3 regions of the Rhizobium sp. 62_C5_N11_2 genome follow, and region 1 is predicted to be linked to each of the others. Evidence: riboswitches for the same ligand, from Rfam matches in the RefSeq annotation. Region 1 holds a riboswitch; each other region holds the start of a gene.
The links. Region 1 has a riboswitch for FMN ahead of ribB (3,4-dihydroxy-2-butanone-4-phosphate synthase). Riboswitches for the same ligand answer to the same signal wherever they lie in the genome.
Positions count from the first base shown of each region.

Region 2: another riboswitch for FMN. It lies ahead of AB8B31_RS13570 (6,7-dimethyl-8-ribityllumazine synthase); the one in region 1 lies ahead of ribB (3,4-dihydroxy-2-butanone-4-phosphate synthase).
Region 3: another riboswitch for FMN. It lies ahead of ribN (riboflavin transporter RibN); the one in region 1 lies ahead of ribB (3,4-dihydroxy-2-butanone-4-phosphate synthase).

Region 1 is NZ_JBPWPW010000001.1:2,281,300-2,286,165, forward strand. Features, by position in the region: gene AB8B31_RS11480 (sugar ABC transporter ATP-binding protein) at 1-1,053, shown strand, start outside; gene AB8B31_RS11485 (SDR family oxidoreductase) at 1,076-1,864, shown strand; gene AB8B31_RS11490 (hypothetical protein) at 1,900-2,040, shown strand; gene AB8B31_RS11495 (glucose 1-dehydrogenase) at 2,113-2,895, shown strand; FMN riboswitch at 3,088-3,286, shown strand; gene ribB (3,4-dihydroxy-2-butanone-4-phosphate synthase) at 3,413-4,048, shown strand; gene AB8B31_RS11505 (SDR family oxidoreductase) at 4,135-4,866, opposite strand, start outside.
Region 2 is NZ_JBPWPW010000001.1:2,686,167-2,691,032, reverse strand. Features, by position in the region: gene ampC (class C beta-lactamase) at 1-348, opposite strand, end outside; gene AB8B31_RS13580 (LysR family transcriptional regulator) at 472-1,356, shown strand; gene AB8B31_RS13575 (VOC family protein) at 1,475-2,164, opposite strand; gene AB8B31_RS13570 (6,7-dimethyl-8-ribityllumazine synthase) at 2,339-2,773, opposite strand; FMN riboswitch at 2,852-2,994, opposite strand; gene AB8B31_RS13565 (SRPBCC family protein) at 3,238-3,684, shown strand; gene AB8B31_RS13560 (GCG_CRPN prefix-to-repeats domain-containing protein) at 3,918-4,229, shown strand; gene AB8B31_RS13555 (hypothetical protein) at 4,344-4,568, opposite strand; gene AB8B31_RS13550 (adenylate/guanylate cyclase domain-containing protein) at 4,772-4,866, shown strand, end outside.
Region 3 is NZ_JBPWPW010000001.1:1,416,337-1,421,202, reverse strand. Features, by position in the region: gene AB8B31_RS07190 (esterase-like activity of phytase family protein) at 1-978, opposite strand, end outside; gene ribN (riboflavin transporter RibN) at 1,062-1,970, opposite strand; FMN riboswitch at 2,055-2,209, opposite strand; gene hupB (DNA-binding protein HupB) at 2,334-2,609, opposite strand; gene lon (endopeptidase La) at 2,816-4,866, opposite strand, start outside.

The DNA.
Region 1 (4,866 bases):
TCCACAGCAAATCAACAACTCATCGAGATCGCCAAGGCGCTGGCTCTCAACGCCAAGCTACTGATCCTCGATGAGCCGACAGCCGCCCTTGGCGGCGCGGAGACGGAAGCTCTTTTCGAACAGGTTAGAAAGCTTCGGTCAGAGGGTGTCGGCATCGTCTACATTTCCCACCGCATGGAAGAGATCAAGCGAATAACCGACCGGATCGTCGTTCTTCGCGATGGCGAGCGTGTGCAGGAATTCTCCGACAGCGCGACACCGGTGCGAACGATCGTCGAGAGCATGGTCGGACGCCCGCTTGACCGCTTGTTCCCTGCCCTGCCGGTTCCGACAGACCATCCAGTACTCCAGGTGTCGGGGCTGAGCTCGCCGGACAACTCATTCCGTGACGTTACCTTCGATGTGCGCGCCGGGGAAATTCTCGGGATCGCCGGATTGGTCGGCGCCGGCCGCACGGAACTTGTCCGCGCCATTTCGGGCGCGGACCCAATCAGTGCAGGTTCGATCAAGCTGGAAGGCGAAGAACTCAGGCTGCGCGATCCGGCGGACGCGATCGCCAAGGGCATCGTGATGGTCCCGGAAGACCGCAAGGAGCAAGGCCTGGTTGTCGGGCACCGGATCGGCGAGAACATTATATACGCCAATCTTGACAAGCTGGGCGGGCGTTGGATTACGCCGCGCGTCAAGCGCTCGTTTGCGGAGAAGGCCGTTGCCAAGTTCGGCGTGAAGGGCCGTGCGGAGCAATATGCCTCGGACCTGTCCGGCGGCAACCAGCAGAAGGTCGTCATCGCGAAATGGCTGATGCGCGATCCTAAGGTCGTCGTACTCGACGAACCGACGAGAGGCATCGACGTCGGCGCCCGAGCGGGCATCTACGACATCATCGTCAATCTTGCCAAACGGGGCGTGGCGGTCATCGTCGTAAGCTCGGACCTCGAGGAAGTTCTCGGAGTCTCCAATCGCATTCTCGTGCTTGCGCAAGGCAAACAGGCAGGCATTCTCAATCGTGACCAGGCAAATGACGTTTCGGTCATGGAGCTAGCCACCATCTAAACAGACAGAGAAAGGAAGAGCGGTGTCCGACATCACTCTGAACGCCCCGAAGCTTTTCGATCTCAGCGGCCAGGTTGCCATCGTTACCGGAGCAGGAAGCGGCATTGGGCAGCGCATTGCCATCGGCCTTGCACAGTGCGGCGCCGACGTGGCGTTGCTCGACCGTCGAACCGACGACGGGCTGGCCAGGACGGCTGAACATATTCGCGCCGCTGGCCGCCGTTCGATCCAGATCGCGGCGGATGTCACGAGCAAGTCTTCCCTTGGAGAGGCAATAGCACGGACCGAGGCAGATCTCGGCGCATTGACACTTGCAGTCAACGCGGCGGGCATCGCTAACGCGAACGCGGCGGAAGAGATGGAGGAGGACCAATATCAGACGTTGATGGATATCAACCTGAAAGGCGTCTTTCTTTCCTGCCAGGCCGAGGCTCGCGCCATGCTGAAGAATGGACGCGGCTCCATCGTCAACATCGCTTCCATGTCGGGTGTGATCGTAAACCGAGGGCTGAGCCAAGCGCACTATAACGCCTCCAAGGCGGGCGTGATCCATATGTCGAAGTCTATGGCGATGGAATGGGTCGACCGCGGCATTCGCGTCAACACCATCTCCCCCGGATACACGGCAACGCCCATGAACACCCGTCCGGAGATGGTTCATCAGACCAAGCTCTTCGAAGAGCAAACGCCAATGCAGCGAATGGCAGCGGTGGACGAGATGGTAGGCCCGGCAGTGTTCTTGCTGTCGAATGCGGCAAGCTTCGTGACCGGCGTCGATCTTCTCGTCGACGGCGGTTTCTGCTGCTGGTGATGGCGAGGCGAAAGCTCATTGCCGGCAACTGGATAATGAACGGTCTCGCTTCCTCCCTAGCTGAGATCGAGGCGCTGAAGGGAATAACGGGCAAGACGGCGTGCGATATCGTCGTCTGCCCGCCCTTCACGCCGATCGAACGGGCTGTCGAACGGACGGCGCCCAAGACTGCCTGAATTCGCCGAGCTCCAATAATCATCGCAGGGCAGGTCACGCCCAGATTTGCTGTTTACCGGGAAGGAAAGAGCATGAAACGCTTCGAAGATAAGACGGTCGTGATCACGGGAGGCAGCCGCGGCATCGGCGCTGCCATCGCCAGACGCTTTGCGCGCGAAGGCGCCAATCTCGTCGTTTCGGCCAACGAGGAGCTGGTCCACGGCGTTGCCGAACAGATCCGGGCCGAAGGCGGCAAGGCGATCTCCTTCATCGGCGACGTTACCGACAAGGCAAGCGTCAAGGCCCTCTACGATGCCGCCGAGAAGGAATTCGGCTCGGTCGACGTCTCGATCCAGAATGCCGGCGTCATTACCATCGCCCGGGTCGAGGACCTGACCGAAAACGAGTGGGACAAGGTGATGGCCGTCAACACCAAGGGCGTCTTCCTCTGCGCCCAGGAGGCGATATCAAGAATGCGCAAGCACAAGCGCGGCGGCCGCATCATCAACACCGCCTCCGGCCAGGCCCGCGACGGCTTCATCTACACGCCGCATTATGCCGCCTCGAAAATGGGCGTCGTCGGCATCACCCAGAGCCTGGCCAAAGAAGTCGCGACCGAGAAGATCACCGTCAACGCCTTCTGCCCAGGCATCATCGAGACCGACATGTGGGCCTATAACGACCAGGCCTGGGGCAAGCTGCTCGGCAACTACGCCCCCGGCGAACTGATGAAGGAATGGGTCGAGGGCATCCCGATGAAACGGGCCGGCTCCGGAGAGGATGTCGCCGGCCTGGTCACCTTCCTCGCCAGCGATGACGCCGCCTATATCACCGGCCAGACGATCAATGTCGACGGCGGCCTGATCATGTCCTGATGCATGTCGCCTAAAAGTGCGCAGTGGTTTGGGACAACGACATGCATGGAAGGACCAAACCACCAACCAAGCACTGAAGGCGAGCCGGTCGTCGCCTCCATGTGAACAGTGTGTCCATCGGCGTTAGGGCAGCTTTGCATTTTTGCCCGGTCGACTGACCTTGCCATCCGCCTGTCTTTGATCCTATCTTTGAAATGTTCTCAGGGCGGGGTGTAATTCCCCACCGGCGGTATCAGGAGTGATCCTGGAGCCCGCGAGCGCTTCCGGCACCACAGCGCCGCGCGTCTTTCAGACGCGCAAACGACGCTGTAGCACTTTGAATTGCTGGAAGGTCAGCAGATCCGGTGAGATGCCGGAGCCGACGGTATAGTCCGGATGGAAGAGGACAACACGGGCAGTCGCACTCCATCCCGGAGTCGGCTGACGTTTGTTCGCCCAAGGGCAGAAGGCTCGCTCACGGATTGAGCCGAGCAGACCATGTCAGCCCGCTGACATAACCCTTGAAAGGCCAGACAGCATGACTATCGCAACAATTGAAGATGCCATATCAGCCATTGCCAGCGGCCAGATGGTCGTCGTCGTCGACGACCAGAACCGGGAAAACGAAGGCGATATCGTGGTCGCGGCCGACGCCGTCACTCCTGAGGCAATCGCCTTCATGATGACCCACGCCCGCGGCCTCGTCTGCATTGCCATGGAAGGCGAGCGCCTCGATGCGCTCGATATTCCGCTGATGGTGCCCAACAACACGGAATCGCACAAAACCGCCTTTACGGTCTCCGTCGATTATCTCAAGGGCACGACGACGGGCATCTCGGCTGCCGACCGCGCCGCCACCGTCCGCGCCCTCGTCGACGATCGCGCAAAGCCAGATGAATTCGCCCGCCCCGGCCACATCTTTCCGCTCCGCGCCAACCCCCGCGGCGTGCTCGGCCGCCCCGGCCATACCGAAGCCGCCGTCGATCTCGCCCGCCTCGCCGGAAGGGTCCCCGCCGGCGTCATCTGCGAAGTCGCCAACGACGACGGAACCATGTCCCGTCTGCCCGAACTCACGCTCTTCGCCGAACGCCACAACCTCCCCCTCGTCACCATCGAGGACCTGGTCGCCTACCTCGACCGCCTGGCGGAAAGAGACATACGCGAAGTCGCCTGATCGATGCCTTAGTTGCGGCGGCATAGCCCGCCGCAACTAAGAACGTGCCGCAGTGATGACACTGACGGCACCTTCCCTTGCCCGCTCTATGTCCGGCTGATCGAAACCCCACCATCCGCCAGCATCGCCGTGCCGGTCACGAAGCTCGACATGTCGGAGGCGAGGAAAAGCGCCGCATTGGCGATCTCTTCGGGTTGCGCCATGCGTTTCAGCGCATGCAATCCCTCCACGAAAGCGAGCACCTCCGGCGTGGCATCGGGCGCGTTGGTGATGCTGGCGGGCGTGTCGGTGCCTCCGGGAAGCAGTGCGTTGACACGGATCTTCTGCGTTCCGAATTCGGCGGCGAGCACCTGCACGAAGCCGATCAGCCCCGCCTTGCTCGCCGCATAGGCGGCCATGCCAGGCATGCCGACGGTGTGGCCGACGAAAGTCGAGGTGAAGATCAGCGATCCGCCGCCTTTTCCCATCGCCGCCGACTGGTGCTTGGCGCCGAGGAAGGCGGCGGTGAGATTGGTCTCGATCGTCTCGCGCCAGCCCTCCAGCGACAGCCCGGCGACCGGCCCCATCTCACCGAGGATGCCGGCATTATTGAAGGCGATGTCGAGCCGGCCGAAACGCGAAACTGCCGTCTCGACGAGCCTTGCCTGCAGCGCCTCGTCCTTGACATCGCCTAATATGGCGACGGCCTGACCACCCTCCGCCTCGATTTCCGCGATGACGGCATCGAGCGCATCCTGCCGCCGGCCGGTGACTACGAGCTTGGCGCCTTGCCGTGCAAAGAGTTTCGCCGCTGCGCGGCCGATGCCGGAACTTGCGCC
Region 2 (4,866 bases), 400 kb from region 1:
TGGAAGATATTTGCTTGCCTTGTCCGACAGCGAAAGTCGGCCGGTCACCTCAGCGTAGGATGTGAGGGTCACTGTAAACGTTTTGCTGATTGACCCGAGTTCGAACATGGTGGCCGCAGTGACGGGCTTGTCGGTGTCCTTCGACACGACGCCGTAGTTGAAGATGTGGTCCTCTCCGTCAACGGTAATGGCAACGGCCATGCCCGGGATGCCGTATTTATCCATGATCGGTTTGATCGCGTTGTCCGAGATGGCTTGCAGTTTCATCTCGTCAGCCGCAAAGCCATTTGAGGAAATGCATGTCGCGACCAGGGCGGCTGATAGAATTCCTATCCAATCAAGCTTCATTTTTTCATCCTCCAGACGCGGTTCAATCAGCGCAAAGGCGCATGAGGACGGCATTTAATGGCACTGTTTTGCGGCAGCAAACGATGATATCTCGGAGGAGATACAAGAAAATCTAGGGCTAAGATGGTTCGGCAATTCCTCCCTTTGAATGGCTTGAGAGCCTTCGAAGCTTCGGCGAGACATCTCAGCTTCACCCGCGCCGCAATCGAACTTTGCGTTACTCAGGCCGCCGTAAGCCAGCAGGTCAAAAGCCTGGAGAAGCGATTGGGCGTTGCGCTTTTCCAGCGCCTCCCAAAGGGTTTGAAAATCACCGCGGAAGGTGAAGCTCTTTTGCCAACGTTGACCAATTCCTTCGATCAAATGGCAATCACGCTGGACAGGATTGAAGCCGGGCAAGTTCGGGAATTGCTGTTTTTGGGCGTGGTTGGAACCTTTGCTGTCGGCTGGTTATTGCCAAGGTTTCCGGATTTTCAACAGCAGCATCCATTCATCGACGTGCGCATTTCGACAAACAATAATCGCGTCGATATGGCCGCTGAGGGGCTGCATTTTGCCATTCGCTTCGGCAGCGGCTCCTGGCACGGCACAGAAGCACTGCGTCTGTTCGACGCTCCGCTTTCGCCTCTGTGCACCCCCAGACTGGCAGACCGTTTAAGATCGCCCGCAGATCTCGCCGAAGCGACGCTTTTGCGGAGCTATAGGGCCGACGAGTGGAGTACCTGGTTCGAGGCCGCGGATGTTCCGCCGGCGGCACAGGTCAACGCAGGGATCGTTTTTGACTCTTCCCTCGCCATGATGGAGGCGGCCATGCAAGGATTGGGAATTGCTCTGGCGCCGCCGTCGATGTTTTCCAGGCATCTGTCATCAGGGGCTATATTACAACCTTTTCCCACGACCATATCATTGGGCAGCTATTGGCTGACTCGACTTCAATCAAGGCCGCCAACGGCAGCCATGCTCGCATTTTCCGATTGGATAACGTCGCAGATCTCTTCCGCATCTCAATGACAGCTTCTGGCGGATCGCGATCCTCGACCTGACGAGGCATAGACACGATAAAACATTTCGGTATGGCGCGCGCCATACCGAAATGCCCTTGCTTCTCAGAGGATGTTGCCGCCTTTGCCTACAAGGGAAGCTGCTTGCCGGCCTGTTCGCTGACCATGTATTCGGCGTACCAGTCCGGCCAGCCTTCGTCGTGCTTGCCGCCGTTTCGCTTCTCGTGTTCACCATGGGCAGTTGCCGCACGGCGGAGTGCTGACGCAAGCTCGGTCGACGTCGTGAATTTCGTCTCGTCGGCGTCGATGCGCCCCGGCAGCCGCGTGGTGACTTCCTGGAACAGCCAGCCGTTGCCGTCGGGATCCTTGAATGAGGCGAAGGAGCGATAGCTGCGATGATCGGGATCGCGGCCGGCGATCCGCAGGCGGCCGAACAGATAGGGTTCGTCCTTGCCGGCATAGACGCCGGCAGCGTCATGGAACACTTCGCTGACCTCGATGCCGCGGGCGATGAGATCGCGGCGAGCGGCCTCGATGTCGGAGACGATCAGGTAGAGCCCCTGGGCGGAACCGGGGGCCGCGGCGGTGACGTTCTTGCCGAAGATGATCGCGCAGCCGGAGCCGGGCGGGGTAAACTGGATTACACGGAAATCGGCATCATTGGCGAAGTCGGCGTCGAGCCGCCAGCCCAGGCCGTCGTAAAAGCGTTTGGCGCGATCGACGTCGGAAACGGGGATGACGACCACCTCGAGCTTGGTGTCGACGGGCTGTGTTCTCGGGGTCTCAATGGGGGTTTCACTGCGCATTGCATTGCTCATCTTCAGCTCCTTGGGGTTTTGGATGCGTTAAGAATGGCGATACATGTCAGTGGCCAGTGGACCACAGTGCGGTGAGGCCGTCGAATCAATTATTCTGTCTGGTTTGGCCGTGTAGCGGAGTTGTATCGAAGCGGCGGGACTGTTCCCGCCGTCTTCTGTTCGTCGAACCGCTGACTACGCGGCAAGAGCGGCGCGGGTTTTGCCGATCGTCAGAGCTGCCTTTGCCGCTTCACGGCCTTTCTCGACGAAGTGCGCGCGGTAGATCTGCTTGTGATGCTCGGTTTCCTGATACTGGTGCGGCGTCAACGACACCGACAGCACCGGCACGCCCGTATCCATGCCGGCGCGCATCAGCCCATCGACGACGGCCTGGGCGACAAATTCGTGGCGGTAGATTCCGCCGTCGACGACGAAGGCGGCGGCAATGACGGCGCCGTAACGCCCGGTTGCCGCAAGATCGCGGGAAAGCAGCGGCATCTCGAATGCGCCGGGAACATCGAACACGTCGACCTGCTCGGGCGGAACGAGCTGGTAGAAGCCATCAAGGGCGCGGTCGACGATGTCGGCGTGCCAGCTGGCTTTGACGAAGGCGTAGCGGGTGGGTGTCACGGTAATCTCCTTTGGCGAACAGACACATCACCCAAGGCGATCACGAACGTCCCCGACAGCCGCAAGGGCGGCAGGAACGCACGTTCTCTTTCATCCGGACTATGACCGTCGGCTCAGGCATCTCACCTGATCTGCTGACCCTTCCTGAGAAGGCGCTCGCGGGCTCGCAATCAAAATTGCATACCGCCGGTAGGGACTTTCACCCCGCCCTGAGAACGGCACGAACAATAGGGGGAAGGCGGCGGGCTGGCAATAGGTCGAAATGCTTTCGCGGCCGGAGCTGGATCAGAGCTCCCCAAGCGGCGATTTCGCTCGTTCGTCGATGGCGACCGGCAATCCCTCTTGCGGAGGAGGGGCATGCGCCTACATGCTCTCTGTGAGGACATCTAGGTCAGAAATACCACGACAAGACAGGACGCGCTGTCTCCGCCTGGGCGGGGCCGTGACAACCATGGGAGAGAGTGATGCCAGAATTTTTCGTCGTTCACCGCGAGGCGCATATCGCGGCGCCGCCGGCCGCGGTGTTTGCGCTGATGACCGATCCGGAGAAGATCCTGCGCTGGATGGGAACGGAAGCGCAGGTCGAGCCGCAGCCCGGCGGACTCTATCTCGTCAACGTCACCGGCGCCCGCTTTGCGCGCGGCTCGTTTCGTGAAGTGGTGCCGGTTCATCGCCTTGCCTACAGCTTCGGCTGGGACGGCAGCGAGGTGGTGCCGCCGGGGTCGAGCCTGGTCGAGATCGATCTGATCGAGCAGGGGGGCGGAACGCTGTTGCGGCTCACCCATAGCGGCCTGCCCAGCGCCGATCAATGCGCCGGCCATGCGGAAGGCTGGGCGCATTACCTCGGGCGGCTGACCGAAGTCGCCGCCGGGCGTAGTCCAGGTCCCGACCCATTTTACGGCAGGACGTAGCCCAGCGTTTCCACCTTCGACATCGCGCGCTGCCAGAACAGGATGATTTTAGGCTGGATCGGCCCAAAGTCTGAATCCTGTTCTAAATTAAAGAGTTAGAGCATAAGGTCGTCCGAAAACCGCTCACACTTTTCGGCATCATGCTCCAGCGCCAAACATGAACGCGCAGTTCATCTCCAGTTCAATTTAGCGGCCATAAAGTGGGGACGGCTGGATTGAAAATGGAGTTCTCGATGAAAGCGCTTTCTATCGCGGCCGCCTTGCTCGTTGGCGGCCTCTCGATCGGCACAGCTGAGGCGACGCCGATGGGGACAATCAATGTCCAGAGCAATGTCACAAAGGTCGACTACGCCTGCGGTCGCGGCTGGCATCTGACGCGCTGGGGCGAATGCCGGCGAAACTGGAGACGCCCGCCGCCGGTAGCTTTCTACGGTGGTCCGCCCCGCTGGGGCTGGGAGCGGCGTCACCGGGATTGGGATGATGGCCCGCGCTGGCGCCATGAGAGGCGCTGGGATCGCGACCGGCGTTGGCGGGATGACGACTAAAGGTCTCGCTTAGATGTAATGGATGAAGGCCGGAGCGATTTTCGCCCGGCCTTTTCTAATGAAACAGCTTCGCCGACGCTGACAGCCAGCGTTCTCCCGATTTGCCCGAGAGGGTCAGATCCTGCCGACGAGCCAGTGCTTGTCGTCGATCAATTCCTCGAGCTCGATGGGATCCTTGACGCCGAATTCGAACCATTCGACGAGTTCTTTCGCCTTGCGGCTGCTCTCCTCCGCCGTCAGCTCGACCTGATACCTTTCGCACCATCGCCGAAGGATCGACGTCAGCAGCGTCATGTCATTCCCATCCAGCGGATCTTTCGGCCAGAATATCGTGCCCATCGTACCCCTCAATCACACGATGACGAACGGCCCTATAATGGAATCAAAGTCGCGCAAGTTTAAAGTGTTTATTTTTTGTTTTCCACCGTGGCGAATGGCTTTCGACAGGGAGCGGACGTCCTTTTTCGAACCCGGGGATGACCGCAAGCGGTCACTCCGGGGATGTCCTTGCGGCCGCCCCGGTGAGCGTGCGATGTTAAGCCATGGATCTGCCGTCCCCCCTTGCCTGGCTGATTGACGAGGCCGGCGCCTCGCCTGGTCCCGAACGGTTTCTGGCCGAACTCGGGCGCCGGCTGCT
Region 3 (4,866 bases), 860 kb from region 1:
GGATGCGCCCGATTCGTAGAGAAGCTTACCCGTCTTGTCGAAGATGGTGAAGCCGCGCGAGCCGCCCTGGTAGTCGCCTTCATTGGCGACGACGAGGCGGTTGTCGTCCAGCCACTTCACGGCGTCGGGTTCGCGCAGCACGCCTTTGGCTTCGCCCGAGAATTTCAGGGCGCCGTCACGCTTGGTGTCGATACCGGTGAGATCGACGCTGCCGGCGGAGAAATGCGTCTTCACTTCAGCCGTGTTGGCGTCGATGATGACGATCTCATTGTTTTCCTGCAGCGTCAGAGCAATCTCGTTCAGGCTGTTGAAGGCGACGAATTCCGGCTCCGGATCCTCCGGGGCGACGCCGGCAAGCCCGGTCAGCGCCACGTGCTTGATCGTGCCGCAATCGACGGTGCCGTTCCTGACCTGGAAGACGACGAGGTCGCCAGCCGGCATCTGCGGAATCTTGCCGTCATTGACGTCTTCGTCGCGCTCGTTTTCGATCGCGATGGTGCCGAGTGTCTTATCCTTGTTGAGGGCGATCGAATCCGGCTGGCCGCCGAGATCGCAGCTGTTTTCGATCTTCTTGGTCGCCACGTCGACGATGGCGAGACGACCCGAGGGCTTCGCCTTGTTTTCGGAAGTGTTGACGGCAACGAGCGCCTTGCCGGCGCTCGAGGTGACCGATGTCGGCTCGCCGTCCATCATCACCGCGCCGCCGGCCTTCGGAGCCTTGGCATCGGTAATGTCGATGAAGCCGATCGCGCCGAGCGGGCTGTCGCTATAGATCAGCGTGTTGTCGTCGTCGGTCGCGGTGATGATTTCGGCGGAGCTCACCGAAAGCTTGTCCTTGTCAGCCGGCAGGTTCTGCGCAACCGGGAAGGAAGCGATGCGATTGAAAACCGGTTCGGCCGCGGCCGGAAAGGCAACGGATGCGAGAAGCACGGCAGCGAGCGCTGCCTTGCGCGATGAAATTGTCATGAAATCCCCCATGTGTCGAACATTCGAAACAGGAGTTTTCTGCGCGAGCGGCATGACAGAGGCATGACAGCGGCGACATTTTGCGCCAGACCACGTCAGGCTGGTTTGCGCTCCTGGCGCATCTCGTTTCGCATGATGAAGAGCGAGGCAGACAGGATGAGAGCCGCTCCCAGCCAAAGGTAACCCGCCGGCGCATAGCCAAAGAACAGCCAACCGGCCAGCACGTTCAACGGCAGCTTCAGATCGTCGAACGGCTGGACGTAGGCGGCATCGGCTGCGGCATAGGCAAGCGTCAGGAAATACTGCGCTGCGGCGGTCAGCAGCCCCGCCAGCAGGAACAGGGCAAGTGTTGCACCCGTCGGCACTGCAAAACCTGCCGCAAGCGCCAGCCCGCCGTTTATCGGGGTCAGCAGAACGAGCAGCCAGACGGTGATCGTCTCCGGTCGTTCAATGCCCGTTAGGCTTTTGGTGATCAACGACGAGGCGCCCCACAGCAGCGCCGAGAGCACAGGCAGGAGTGCTGCCCAGCCAAAGCCGTCCGACCATGGCTGCAGGATGATCATCGCTCCGGTGAAACCCGCCGCCGTCGCGGCCCAGCGGGCCGGGCCGACGCGCTCACCGAGGAAAAGCCGGGCACCCAGAATGATGAAGAAGGGCGAGGTCATCACCAGTGCGATCGCCTGCCAGATCGGCACGGCGGCAAGGCCGGCGACCCAGGCCTCGACGCCGAGCGCGGCAAGCGCGACGCGCGCGAGGTGACGCCAGGGATAGTGCGTGCGCATCGCCGCGAGGCCGAGCCTCTTAAGGAACGGCAACGAAAACAGGAAGGCGAAGCCATATTGCCAGAAGGCTGCCGACGCCGAGGGAAAGGCAAGCTTCATCGTCAGCCATTGGGTGACGACGTTGAGAAGCGAAAAAGCAATGCCGGCAAGCACCATCCAGAGTGCACCGACAACGGCGCGGGACGGCGAGACTGCAAGGGAAGTCTGATTCATGTCTTTCATCCAAAACAGGGACCAACATAAATCAGGACGCATGAGCCACGACCAAGCGACACAGGACAGACCCCTGCCCTTCGCACGACCGACACTCATTCTCTTCCATCCGGACTTTAACCGTCGGCTCCGGAATCGCACCGGATCTGCTGACCCTTCCCCCGCTTGGACACGAGGGAAGGCGCTCGCGGGCTCGAGCCGAAACTCTTACCGCCGGTGGGGAGTTTCACCCCGCCCTGAGAACAGAAATGTCGTAGATCAAAGCCCGCGCGGCGGCAAGAGTGCTCCTAAAGCAAAAGGGGTCCGGCAAAGCCGAACCCCTCTCAAATCCTGGACAACCGGTCTCGTTTCCGGCTGACGGATAATATCAGATCAGCCGTTGACGGCGTCCTTCAGGCCCTTGCCGGGCGTGAATTTGGGCACGTTGCGAGCCGGAATGTCGACTTCAGCGCCCGTCGACGGATTACGGCCCTTCGTTGCGGCACGATGAGAAACGGTGAAGCTGCCGAAACCCGCGAGGCGGATGTCGCCCTTGTTCTTGAGTTCAGCCTGGACAACGTCGAAAACCGCGTCAACAGCGGAAGCCGCGTCAGACTTCGTCAGTCCTGCCTTTTCGGCTACTGCGGACACGAGTTCATTCTTGTTCATGTTTCCACCCCTTTCTAAATGGTATGAAACGACTCAAAAGTAAGCTAGGCGCAGAATAGGTTTCATCAGGCCCGCCGAAAACCCAAAAGCCCTGCAAATCAAGGAAAAGCAAGCGTCTACATGACGTTTTCACAAAAAAGGCTGGCGTTTCCGCCAGCCTTTTTGCGTGTTTTGCCCCAATTGGGCGTAAATGTGGCAAAGGCCACTCAATGCGCTATGGTTGCGCCCGTCTCATCGAGGCCTTCGACCGTTGCGATGACGGGCGTTTCTACCGTGCCGTCCCATTCGATCGGCTCCGGTCGCCGGATCAGCGCATGCTTGATCACCTCGCCCATGCGGGATACCGGGATGATCTCCATGTTGTTCTTCACGTTGTCAGGAATCTCCGCCAGGTCCTTGGCGTTTTCCTCCGGAATCAGCACCTTCTTGATGCCGCCGCGAAGCGCTGCGAGCAGCTTTTCCTTGAGACCACCGATCGGCAGCACACGACCGCGAAGGGTGATTTCACCGGTCATGGCCACATGCCTGTCCACTGGGATGCCGGTCATGATCGAGACGATCGCGGTTGCCATGGCGACGCCGGCCGAGGGGCCATCCTTCGGCGTCGCGCCTTCCGGCACGTGCACGTGGATGTCGCTCTTGTCGAAGCGCGGCGGCTCGATGCCGAAATCGACAGCGCGCGAGCGAACATAGGAGGCCGCTGCCGAGATCGATTCCTTCATGACTTCCTTCAGATTGCCGGTGACCGTCATGCGGCCCTTGCCCGGCATCATCACGCCTTCGATGGTCAGCAGCTCACCACCGACTTCCGTCCAGGCAAGACCGGTCACGACGCCGACCTGATCCTCGCCCTCGGCTTCGCCATGGCGGAAGCGCGGGACGCCCAGGTAGTCGGAGATGTTGGCAGCCGTCACATGAACGGCCTTCGTCTTGCCCTTGATGATCTCGGTGACCGCCTTGCGGGCGAGTTTCATCAGTTCGCGTTCGAAGTTGCGGACGCCGGCTTCGCGGGTGTACTGCTGGCTGATCGCCATCAGGGCGTCGTCGCTGACCGAGAATTCTTCCGGCTGCAACGCATGTTCCTTGATGGCCTTCGGCAGCAGGTGCCGCTTGGCGATTTCGCGCTTTTCATCCTCGGTGTAGCCGGCGATACGGATGATCTCCATGCGGTCCATCAGGGGCGCTGGAATATTCAGCGTATTTGCCGTCGTGATGAACATCACATCCGACAGGTCGTATTCGACTTCCAGATAGTGGTCCATGAAGGTCATGTTCTGCGCCGGATCGAGCACTTCCAGCAGGGCCGAGGACGGATCGCCGCGATAATCCTGGCCGAGCTTGTCGATCTCGTCGAGCAGGAAGAGCGGGTTGGACTTCTTCGCCTTCTTCATCGACTGGATGACCTTGCCGGGCATCGAGCCGATATAGGTGCGGCGGTGACCGCGGATTTCGGCTTCGTCACGAACGCCGCCAAGCGCCATGCGGACATACTCACGGCCGGTCGCCTTGGCGATCGACTGGGCGAGCGAAGTCTTGCCGACACCCGGAGGGCCGACGAGGCAGAGGATCGGGCCCTTGATCTTGGTGGCGCGAGCCTGCACGGCCAGATATTCGACGATGCGCTCCTTGACCTTGTCGAGACCGAAGTGATCGGCTTCGAGGATCTTCTCGGCATTGTTGAGATCGGCCTTGATCTTCGACTTCTTGCCCCAGGGGATGCCGAGCAGCCAGTCCAGATAGTTGCGCACGACGGTGGCTTCCGCCGACATCGGGCTCATCTGGCGCAGCTTCTTCAGTTCCGCATCGGCCTTTTCACGGGCTTCCTTGGACAGCTTGGTCTTGGAGATGCGCTCTTCCAGTTCGCTCATCTCGTCGCGGCCTTCCTCGCCGTCGCCGAGTTCCTTCTGGATCGCCTTCATCTGTTCATTCAGGTAGTACTCGCGCTGGGTCTTCTCCATCTGGCGCTTGACGCGCGAGCGGATGCGCTTTTCGACCTGCAGGACCGAGATCTCGCCTTCCATGAAGCCGAGGGCCTTTTCGAGGCGCTGCTTGACGCTGGTGGTCTCCAGCATCTCCTGCTTCTCGGTGATCTTGATCGACAGATGCGAAGCGACCGTATCGGCGAGCTTGGAATAGTCGTCGATCTGGCTGGCGGCGCCGACCACTTCGGGCGAAATCTTCTTGTTGAGCTTCACGTAGCTCTCGAATTCGGAGACGACCGAACGCGACAGGGCTTCCAGTTCGACCGGATCGTCAT